3 regions of the Rhodococcus sp. PSi06 genome follow, and region 2 is predicted to be linked to each of the others. Evidence: predicted binding sites of a transcription regulator. Region 2 holds the regulator's gene; each other region holds the start of a gene.
The links. Region 2 encodes LexA, which represses DNA repair genes until DNA is damaged. Its sites were predicted from a motif close to CGAACANNTGTTCG; they were not measured.
Positions count from the first base shown of each region.

Region 1: cofD (2-phospho-L-lactate transferase) is a predicted target of LexA. The motif match lies at 1,286-1,299, and genes of this name have one in related genera.
Region 3: ruvC (crossover junction endodeoxyribonuclease RuvC) is a predicted target of LexA. The motif match lies at 1,856-1,869, and genes of this name have one in related genera.

Region 1 covers NZ_JBHNYO010000003.1:237,086-240,359, reverse strand. The annotation lists gene ACFI9K_RS05850 (metallopeptidase family protein) at 55-540, shown strand; gene ACFI9K_RS05845 (WhiB family transcriptional regulator) at 622-855, opposite strand; gene cofD (2-phospho-L-lactate transferase) at 1,561-2,535, shown strand; gene ACFI9K_RS05835 (coenzyme F420-0:L-glutamate ligase) at 2,532-3,274, shown strand, end outside.
Region 2 covers NZ_JBHNYO010000005.1:265,917-269,190, reverse strand. The annotation lists gene hrpA (ATP-dependent RNA helicase HrpA) at 1-115, shown strand, start outside; gene nrdR (transcriptional regulator NrdR) at 128-592, opposite strand; gene ACFI9K_RS09395 (hypothetical protein) at 693-1,121, opposite strand; gene lexA (transcriptional repressor LexA) at 1,501-2,178, shown strand; gene ACFI9K_RS09385 (acyl-CoA dehydrogenase family protein) at 2,271-3,274, opposite strand, start outside.
Region 3 covers NZ_JBHNYO010000009.1:73,950-77,223, reverse strand. The annotation lists gene ruvB (Holliday junction branch migration DNA helicase RuvB) at 1-561, opposite strand, end outside; gene ruvA (Holliday junction branch migration protein RuvA) at 616-1,221, opposite strand; gene ruvC (crossover junction endodeoxyribonuclease RuvC) at 1,218-1,835, opposite strand; gene ACFI9K_RS13400 (YebC/PmpR family DNA-binding transcriptional regulator) at 1,942-2,700, opposite strand; gene pdxT (pyridoxal 5'-phosphate synthase glutaminase subunit PdxT) at 2,789-3,274, opposite strand, start outside.

The DNA of each region.
Region 1 (3,274 bases), on a different contig from region 2:
AGGTCCAACCGACCGAACGACCGACACACCGGACGGGCGCGATAACCTGCCCCCATGCCTCGATTCTCCTCCGCGCGCAGGATCACTTCTCGGTCCGTGGCACGGCACGGCCGCGGCATCCGCGGACCGGTGATGCCCGAGGACCTCCCGGCCAGGCGCTCGCGGGCCGAGAAGTTCGATCGGCTGGTACTCGACGCGTTCGCGCGAATCGACCATCGATGGCACGACAAGCTTTCGAAGTTGGATATCGCCGTCGACGAGGTGCCCAAGATCAGGGCGCTCGATCCCGAGTCGGTGACATGGCCGCCCGAGGTGGTAGCAGAGGGGCCGGTGCCACTGTCGAGACTGGTACCGGCCGGGATAGACAAGCGCGGAGAAACGACACGCGCCAGAGTGGTGCTGTTCCGACGACCGCTGGAGCGTCGCGCAAAGCACCCGGAAGATCTGGAAGACCTGTTGTTCGAGGTTCTGGTGGAGCAGGTTGCGACATACCTGGGCATCGACCCGGACGAGGTGGATCCCAATAGTGCTCCGGAATGACGGTGCAGCTGATTGGCGGGGCCGCGGAGCGACCGGGCCGCAAAATGAAGAGCCGAGCTCGACCGGAGGTCGGTGGAGCGCTCAGCCGATCCCGCGCTTGAGCCGGCGTCGTTCCCGCTCGGACAGTCCGCCCCAGATACCGAACCGCTCGTCGTTGGCGAGTGCGTACTCGAGGCACTCGTCCTTGACCTCGCAGCCGAGACAGATTCGCTTCGCCTCGCGAGTCGAGCCGCCCTTTTCCGGGAAGAAGGCCTCGGGATCGGTCTGGGCGCACAGTGCGCGCTCCTGCCACTGATCCTCGATCTCCTCGAACATCTCGTCGAAGCCGGCGACGAGACTGAGGAACGGCTTGGCCGGCGGAACCGACTCGGCAACGAAGGGCATGAGGTCGGCGTCGGAATCGGTCTCCGCGTCGATGTCCGCCTCGGTGTCGATCGTTCGAGCTACGTACGCAGCACCCGCGTCTGTCGGGACGCTCGAATCTGCGCCGTTGTCGGACTCGGTTCGCGGCGCGTCGTCGACAGCGCTGAGGTGTGCAGTGGGTCCGCCCCGCTGATCACGTGTCACGTGCTCGTCATACATCGCTTCCGCCTCCTCACCTGTGGTAGCGCAGATACTTTCGACCTTTGTGTACTCGAATACGTTGCGCCGCGCAGGTATTCGATCGAACTGGCATATCCGAACGCTCCCGCGTTCTTCGAACTCTCGACCTCTACTGGACGTTCGACCGGGGTCGAACAGGAAGGGAACGAGTGTTCGAAACCAGGTTCGCTGCAATCGAACTCGTGCTGCGAACACTGAATGACATACCTGTGATTAGACACGCCCAGGTGTGTCGCGGTCAAGCCGATCGCACAAATCCAATACCATCACATGCCCGAAATCGGTGCTCTCCCCGAATCGGAGCCTGTCCTGCGCGTGTCGCGGCAGTTCTCACGCCTGCTCACCGTCCGCACGTACGGTGCAGATCCGGGTGGGCGCTCGCCCCGCACTGCCGCAACCCCACTACGCTCGTGTGTTGTGAAAGTTACTGTTCTGGTCGGCGGCGTCGGTGGTGCACGGTTTCTCCAGGGTCTCAAATCCTTGTTCGGCGACAACCCCGAACACGAGATAACCGCGGTGGTCAATGTCGGCGACGACGTCTGGATGCACGGTCTACGCATCTGCCCAGATCTCGACACCTGCATGTACACCCTCGGCGGTGGGATCGACACCGAGCGCGGGTGGGGCCGGATCGCCGAGACCTGGAACGCACGCGACGAGCTGGCTGCCTACGGTGCCGATCCCGACTGGTTCGGACTCGGCGACCGCGATATCGCCACGCACCTGATTCGCAGTCGGATGTTGCGCACCGGATTTCCGCTGTCGGCCGTCACCGAAGCTCTCTGCAACCGATGGCAACCGGGCGTCCGGTTGCTGCCCGTCACCGACGATCGCTCGGAAACCCACGTCGTCGTGACCGATCCCGACGATCCAAGCGGCGAGCAGCAACGCGCAATTCACTTCCAGGAGTGGTGGGTTCGCTACCGCGCACAGATTCCGACCCACAGTTTCGCAAACATCGGTGCCGAACAGGCAAGCCCGGCACCGGGAGTGGTGGACGCGATCGCAGAAGCCGACGCGGTCATTCTGGCACCGTCCAATCCAGTGGTGAGCGTCGGCGCGATTCTCGCGGTACCGGGCATCCGCGGGGCGCTGCGTACGTCGGCAGCAAAGGTGGTCGGCCTCTCCCCCGTCGTCGACGGTAAGCCGTTGCGCGGCATGGCCGACGAGTGCCTGTCCGTCATCGGCGTCGACACCACCGCACAGGCGGTGGGACGTCATTACGGAAGCCGAAGCGGCACCGGCATTCTCGACGCATGGCTGGTGCACACCACCGACACCGCAGTCGTCGACGGAGTCGACGTGCAGTCGGTTCCGTTGCTGATGACCGACCCCGAGACCACCGCGGTGATGGCGCGCACCGCGCTTCGCGCGGCCGGACTCGACCTGTGAGCGACATCCGCGAACCCGACTCGATCCCACCCGTGCCGGGCGATCACTCACCGGGTGGCTCGATCGAAATGCTGCCGATCACCGGCCTCCCGGAATTCAGACCCGGCGACAACTTGGCCTCCGCAATCGCCGAGCACGCGCCGTGGTTGCGCGACGGCGACATCCTGATCGTCACCAGCAAGATCGTCTCCAAGGTCGAGGGCCGATTGGTGCAGGCACCTCGCGATGCCGACGAGCGGGACGCAGCCCGCAGAGTCCTGGTGGAGCAGGAAGCGGTGCGGATCGTCGCACGCAAGGGCCGAACTCTGATCACCGAGAACCGGCTGGGCATCGTGCAGGCCGCGTCGGGCATCGACGGTTCCAACGTCGACGGTGGCGAACTGGCTCTGCTGCCGGAGAACCCCGACGCCAGCGCCGCAGCCCTGCGCGCCGCCCTCGGCGAACTGTTGGGGGTCACGGTGGCCGTGGTCGTCACCGACACCATGGGACGCGCCTGGCGGATCGGTCAGACCGACGCCGCCATCGGCGCTGCGGGGCTACCGGTCCTGCACGCCTATGCAGGAGCCGAGGACGGCCAGGGCAACGAGCTCGTCGTCACCGAGGTCGCGATCGCCGACGAGCTCGCTGCCGCAGGCGATCTGGTCAAGGGCAAGCTGGGCGGTGTTCCTATCGCCGTGGTGCGCGGCTTGACTCCGGTCGACGACGGGTCCACGGCGGCGGCACTGCTGCGCGGCGGCGA
Region 2 (3,274 bases):
GCTGTTCTGGATGATCGAAGAATTGCGGGTAGGGCTGTTCGCGCAAGGAATTCGCACTGCATATCCGGTCTCGGAGAAGCGCATCGAGAAGGCGATCTCCGATCAGGCCCGCTGACGCGCTGGGCTGTCAGTCGACGTCGGCCGACTCTCGGTGCTTGCGCAGCTCACGTATTTCCTTCTCGAAATCCTCGGCCGAGCTAAAGGAACGATAGACGGAGGCGAATCGCAGATACGCGACCTCGTCCAGGTCACGTAGCGGACCCAGAATGGCCAGTCCCACTTCGTTGCTGGGAATTTCGGCGGAACCGGCAGCGCGGATGGCATCTTCCACCTGCTGAGCGAGCAGGTTAAGTGCGTCGTTGTCGACATCCCTGCCCTGGCAGGCTCTACGTACTCCCTTGACGACCTTTTCACGGCTGAACGGTTCGGTGACCCCGCTGCGCTTCACGACGGCCAGCACTGCAGCCTCGACCGTGGTGAATCGTCGACCACACTCGGGGCATGAGCGACGCCGCCGAATTGCTTGCCCCTCGTCCATTTCACGCGAATCGACCACGCGTGAGTCGGGGTGCCTGCAGAACGGGCAATGCATGTGGGAGCCTCCGTCGTAGCCGATGCACCGACGTCGAACATTCGTGTCGGGGCAGTCAGTCGAGGATACTCAGTCATTCTGCGTGCACTGGGGCCGGTGGTCATCTGCCGGGCGCGTACTCGACCACAGCTCCATCGTGAACCTCGACCACACCGGCAGGCTGTCCCGCATCGGGTGTTGCGGCTCGCACGTTCGCGATTCCGATCAGGCCACCGGCGACGACGACGACTGCCAGCATCCACAGCACCAGCGATCGCATCCGCACCGGCTGACCGGCGAAGTGCGCCGAGGTCTCGTCGAAGGCGCGATCGGCGGCCTCGCGGTCGGTGACGTCGGTCCAGGACGGCTCCAGAACCGGCAGGCACGCTGACGTCTGTGCTCCGTGCGTCTCGAGAGAACTCCGCGTCTGGAGAGAAGTCCGCGTCGCGGGGGAATTGCGCAGCGCGGGACGAGCACGTCGACGACGCTCGACGCCAGTGGACCGGGTACGGACACCTACGGTGGTGGGGCGATCGGTGGTGATGGTCATCGGAACCTCGTCTTCGCTCGTTGGATCGCTTTTTCGATCAGGCGTTCGATGGACGCTTGTTCGAAGTTCTATCACGAGCCTCCGACAAAGTCTGTAGAAAACGCGACACGAGTCGAACAGATGTTTGATTCAACAGCTGATACACGCTAGATTCGTGTCAGAAACCACACGCCACACGAGTCGACACCATCAACTCCAGTCCGCGCAGAATTCATCACGCAGACCGGATCCAGGACATCAGCAGGAGGCCGACAGCATGAAGGACCAGACCTCGACGAGGTCGACCACGGGTTCCAAGACGACGGGTTCGAAGACGCCGGGTTCCGCGACCACCAAGGCCGCGGCCGCGAAGCCCGCCGCGGAGCCGACGCCCAAGGCCATGGAAGTCGGCACCGACATCAGCGCCGGCCTGACGGAGCGACAGCGGAAGGTACTCGAGGTCATTCGGGCTTCGGTGACCGAGCGCGGTTACCCGCCCAGCATTCGTGAGATCGGGGACGCCGTCGGCCTGACGTCCACGTCGTCCGTTGCTCATCAGCTCCGCACCCTGGAGCGGAAGGGATTCCTGCGGCGCGACGCCAATCGCCCCCGCGCGGTCGACGTTCGCGGTCTCGACGAGGTGCAGGCAGATCAGGCTGCCGCTGCGGTCGACGGTTCGTCCGAGGATCAGGATCGCCTGCCGACTCCGACGTTCGTACCGGTGCTGGGGCGGATCGCCGCCGGTGGACCGATCCTCGCCGAGGAAGCCGTCGAGGATGTGTTCCCGCTCCCCCGCGAGTTGGTCGGTCAGGGTTCGCTGTTCCTGCTGAGGGTCGTCGGTGAATCGATGATCGATGCAGCGATCTGCGACGGTGACTGGGTCGTCGTTCGCCAGCAGTCCGTGGCAGACAACGGAGACATCGTGGCCGCGATGATCGACGGTGAGGCCACCGTCAAGACGTTCAAGCGGTCGAAGGGTGAGGTGTGGTTGCTGCCGCACAACCCACTGTTCGAGCCGATTCCTGGTAACAATGCCGCCATCCTCGGCAAGGTAGTCACCGTGATGCGCAAGCTGTAGGAATTGCTTCGGCAGTGACACGGGAAGGGCCGCAGCACATGTGCTGCGGCCCTTGCCGTGTCGAGCGTCTACCGATCGGAGGTTCGGACGAATCAGAGGTTCAGTCCGCGACCGATGATCTCCTTCATGATCTCGGTGGTGCCGCCGTAGATCGTCTGGACGCGAGAGTCCATGTAGGCCTTGGCGATCGGGTATTCCTTCATGTAGCCGTAGCCGCCGTGCAACTGCAGGCACCGGTCGATCAGCTTGACCTGATTCTCGGTGGTCCACCACTTCGCCATCGCGGCTTCCTGGACTGTCAACTTGCCTTCGTTGAGCAGTTCGATGAACTTGTCCACCATGATTCGAGTGGCGGTGGTTTCGGTGGCCAACTCCGCCAACACGAATCGGGTGTTCTGGAACTTGCCGATCGACTTCCCGAACGCCTTGCGGTCGCGGCAGTACTGGATGGTCATGTCCAGTGCCGATTCCATGGCCGCTGCTGCAACCACGGCGATCGAGAGGCGTTCCTGGGGAAGGTTCTGCATGAGGTAGATGAAGCCCATGCCCTCTTCACCGAGCAGGTTGGCGGCGGGCACGCGAACGTCGGTGAAGCTGAGTTCGGCGGTGTCCTGGGCCTTCATGCCGATCTTGTCGAGGTTGCGTCCCCGCTCGAAACCGGGCATGTCGCGCTCCACTACCAGCAGGCTGAAGCCCTGGGCACCCTTCTCGGGGTCGGTGCACGCTACGACGATGATCAGATCGGCGTTGATCCCGTTGGTGATGAACGTCTTCGATCCGTTCAGGACCCAGTCGTCGCCGTCGCGCACGGCCTTGGTCTTGATGCCCTGCAGATCGCTTCCGGTGCCCGGCTCGGTCATGGCGATCGCGGTGATCAGCTCACCCGAGCAGAATCCGGGGAGCCAACGCTGCTTCTGCTCGTCGTTGGCCAGTTCGATGAAGTACGGCGCGACGACGTCGTTGTGCAGCGTGAAGCCGATGCCGCTGTAGCCGCCGCGGGTGGTTTCCTCGGTCACGATGGCGTTGTAGCGGAAGTCCTTGACGCCGCCGCCGCCGAACTCCTCCGGTGCGGCAGTTCCGAGGAAGCCCTGCTTGC
Region 3 (3,274 bases), on a different contig from region 2:
AATTCCGGCCGACCGCATGAGAATGCGCTCCAGTTCATTCGGCTCGTAGAAATCCATGTGCGCCACGAATCCGAATCGGTCGCGTAGTGGACCGGTCAGAGCACCCGACCTGGTGGTCGCACCGACCAGGGTGAACGGGGCAACCTCGAGCGGAATGGACGTCGCTCCCGGGCCCTTGCCGACGATGACGTCGACGCGAAAGTCCTCCATCGCGAGATACAGCATCTCCTCGGCCGGGCGGGCGATGCGATGGATTTCGTCGATGAACAGCACGTCACCCTCGACGAGGTTGCTGAGCATGGCGGCGAGGTCTCCGGCCCGCTCGAGTGCCGGACCGGACGTGAGCCGTAGCGATGTTCCCAGTTCGGCAGCGATGATCATCGCCATGCTGGTCTTGCCGAGCCCCGGAGGACCGGACATCAGAATGTGGTCGGGAGTTCCCCCACGCATCTTGGCACCGGAGAGCACGAGCTGGAGCTGCTCACGGACCCGAGGCTGACCGATGAAGTCGGTGAGATTCTTCGGACGCAGGCTCGTCTCGACATCCAGATCGTCGGACATGGCGTCCGCACCCACCTGGGATTCTGCGAACTGGTCGTCCTCGTTCACGTCTACCTACCTGGATTTTCCGAGGTACGCCAGCGCCGACCTGAGCGCAGCCGATGTGGTTGCCTCGGGCTGCTGGGCGAGTACCGCGTCGGTGGACTCCTCGGCCTGCTTCGCCGGAAAACCGAGTCCGATCAACGCCTCGACGATCTGATCGCGCACAGAATTTCCGGCACCCGATCCCGGTAGAACCGAGTTCGCGGCGCGGCCGACCACCGCGTCCACCTTGTCCCGCAATTCGACGACCATTCTCTCCGCGCCGCGCTTGCCGATTCCGGGAACCTTGGTGAGTGCGCCGATATCGCTGTCCGCCAACGCGGTTCGCAGCGCATCGGGTTCGTGCACGGCGAGCGTGGCCATCGCGATACGTGGCCCGACCCCGGTCACGGTCAGGAGCAACTCGAACAGCTCGCGCGATTCCTTGTCCGGGAAACCGAAGAGCGTCTGCGAGTCTTCCCGCACGATCATGGTGGTCAGGAGGGTCGATTCACTTCCCCGGTGCAGCGTGGACAGCGTCGCCGGAGTGGCGCTGACGCGGTATCCGACGCCCGCGGCCTCGAGCACCGCATGATCGAGTGCGATGTCGATCACCGAGCCTCTGATCGATGCGATCATCGTGCGCCCGCCTCTTTCTTGGCCATCTTCTCGATTCTGCGTGCGACGACGGCGCGCGCTTTGCGCTCCTCGGCCAGACGCGCGTCGTACTTGCGCTTCTGCTCCGCCGCCATGGCTTCCGCCTTGGCCATCCGCGCGATCATCGGAGCACGCCAGCAATGACAGATACCGAGCGCGAGCGCATCGGCGGCGTCGGCCGGAGTCGGCGCGGTTTGCAGACCGAGAATACGCATGACCATCGCTGTGACCTGGGCCTTGTCGGCGGATCCATTGCCCGTGACCGCCGCCTTGACCTCACTCGGGGTGTGAAAGCAGACGTCGACGCCGCGCCGGGCCGCCGCCAGCGCGATCACCCCACCGGCCTGCGCGGTACCCATCGCGGTGCGCACATTGTGTTGTGCGAACACCCGCTCGATGGCCACCACGGAGGGCTTGTGCGTGTCGAGCCAGTACTCTGCGGCCTCGGAGATGCGCAACAGGCGCTGCGCGAGATCCATATCAGCGGGAGTTCGGACCACGTCCACGTCGAGCGCCACGACCGTGCGGCCCACGCCTCCCTCGATCAAACTGAGCCCACACCTGGTGAGACCGGGGTCGACACCCATCACCCGCACGCCACCACACCTTCCGCTTACGAACTGTTGTTCGATAGCGTAGCGGAGCGGACCCGCGGATCAGGGATACGACACCCGGCCTGTTGGCTCGATCGAAATCGAGTGGTCAGTCCTCGTCGTCGAGCTCGGCCATGACCTCGTCGGACAGCTCGACGTTGGACCAGACGTTCTGCACGTCGTCGCTGTCTTCCAGGGCGTCGATGAGCTTGAAGACCTTGCGCGCACCGTCTGCGTCGACCGGAACGCTGACCGACGCCTGGAAGCTGGCCTCGGCCGAGTCGTAGTCGATTCCGGCGTCCTGCAACGACGTACGTACTGCGATCAGGTCGGTCGGCTCACTGACGATCTCGAAGGTGTCGCCGTTGTCGTTGACTTCTTCGGCACCGGCTTCGAGTACGGCCATCAGGACGTCGTCCTCACTCTGACCGTTCTTTTCGAGGGTCACCACACCCTTGCGCGAGAACAGGTACGACACCGATCCCGGGTCTGCCATGTTTCCGCCGTTGCGCGTCATCGCCACGCGAACCTCGCCTGCGGCGCGGTTGCGGTTGTCGGTGAGGCACTCGATCAGAATCGCCACACCGTTGGGGCCGTAGCCCTCGTACATGATGGTCTGCCAGTCGGCTCCACCGGTTTCTTCGCCTGCTCCGCGCTTACGGGCCCGCTCGATGTTGTCGATCGGAACCGAGGTCTTCTTCGCCTTCTGGATGGCGTCGAAGAGAGTCGGGTTGCCCGTGGGGTCACCGCCACCCGTGCGGGCCGCCACCTCGATGTTCTTGATGAGTTTGGCGAAAGACTTGCCGCGTCGGGCGTCGATCACCGCCTTCTTGTGCTTGGTGGTGGCCCATTTTGAGTGGCCGCTCATGCGATAGAGCCCCTTCCTGCTCGAAATCAGTGTTGTCGACTTTACTCGCCCGGTACCGCGCTCGGGACCGACCTGCTCCGGACGAGTCCTAGTGGTGGCGCACCATGTCCACGAAGAGTCGGTGTACGCGATCGTCTCCGGTGACCTCGGGATGAAAGCTGGTCGCCAGCACCGAGTTCTGTCGTACGGCCACCACCCGACCGGCAGCCGGTCCGTGAACGACAGCGGCGAGCACCTCGACGTGTTCTCCGACCCGTTCCACCCAGGGCGCCCGAATGAACACCGCTCGCACCGGCCCACCCTCGATGTCCACGACGTCGAGATCGGTCTCGAAGGAGTCGACCTGGCGACCGAAGGCGTTACGCCGCACGGTGATATCGAGGGCGTCCAGATGCCGGGCGTCGGGCCTGGTGTCGAGAACTTCGGACGCCAACAGAATCATCCCCGCGCACGATCCGTAGGCGGGCATGCCTTCGCCCAAGCGAGCACGCAACGGGTCGAGAAGATCGAACACACCGAGCAGATTGCTCATGGTCGTCGATTCGCCGCCGGGGATGATCAGCCCGTCGATCTG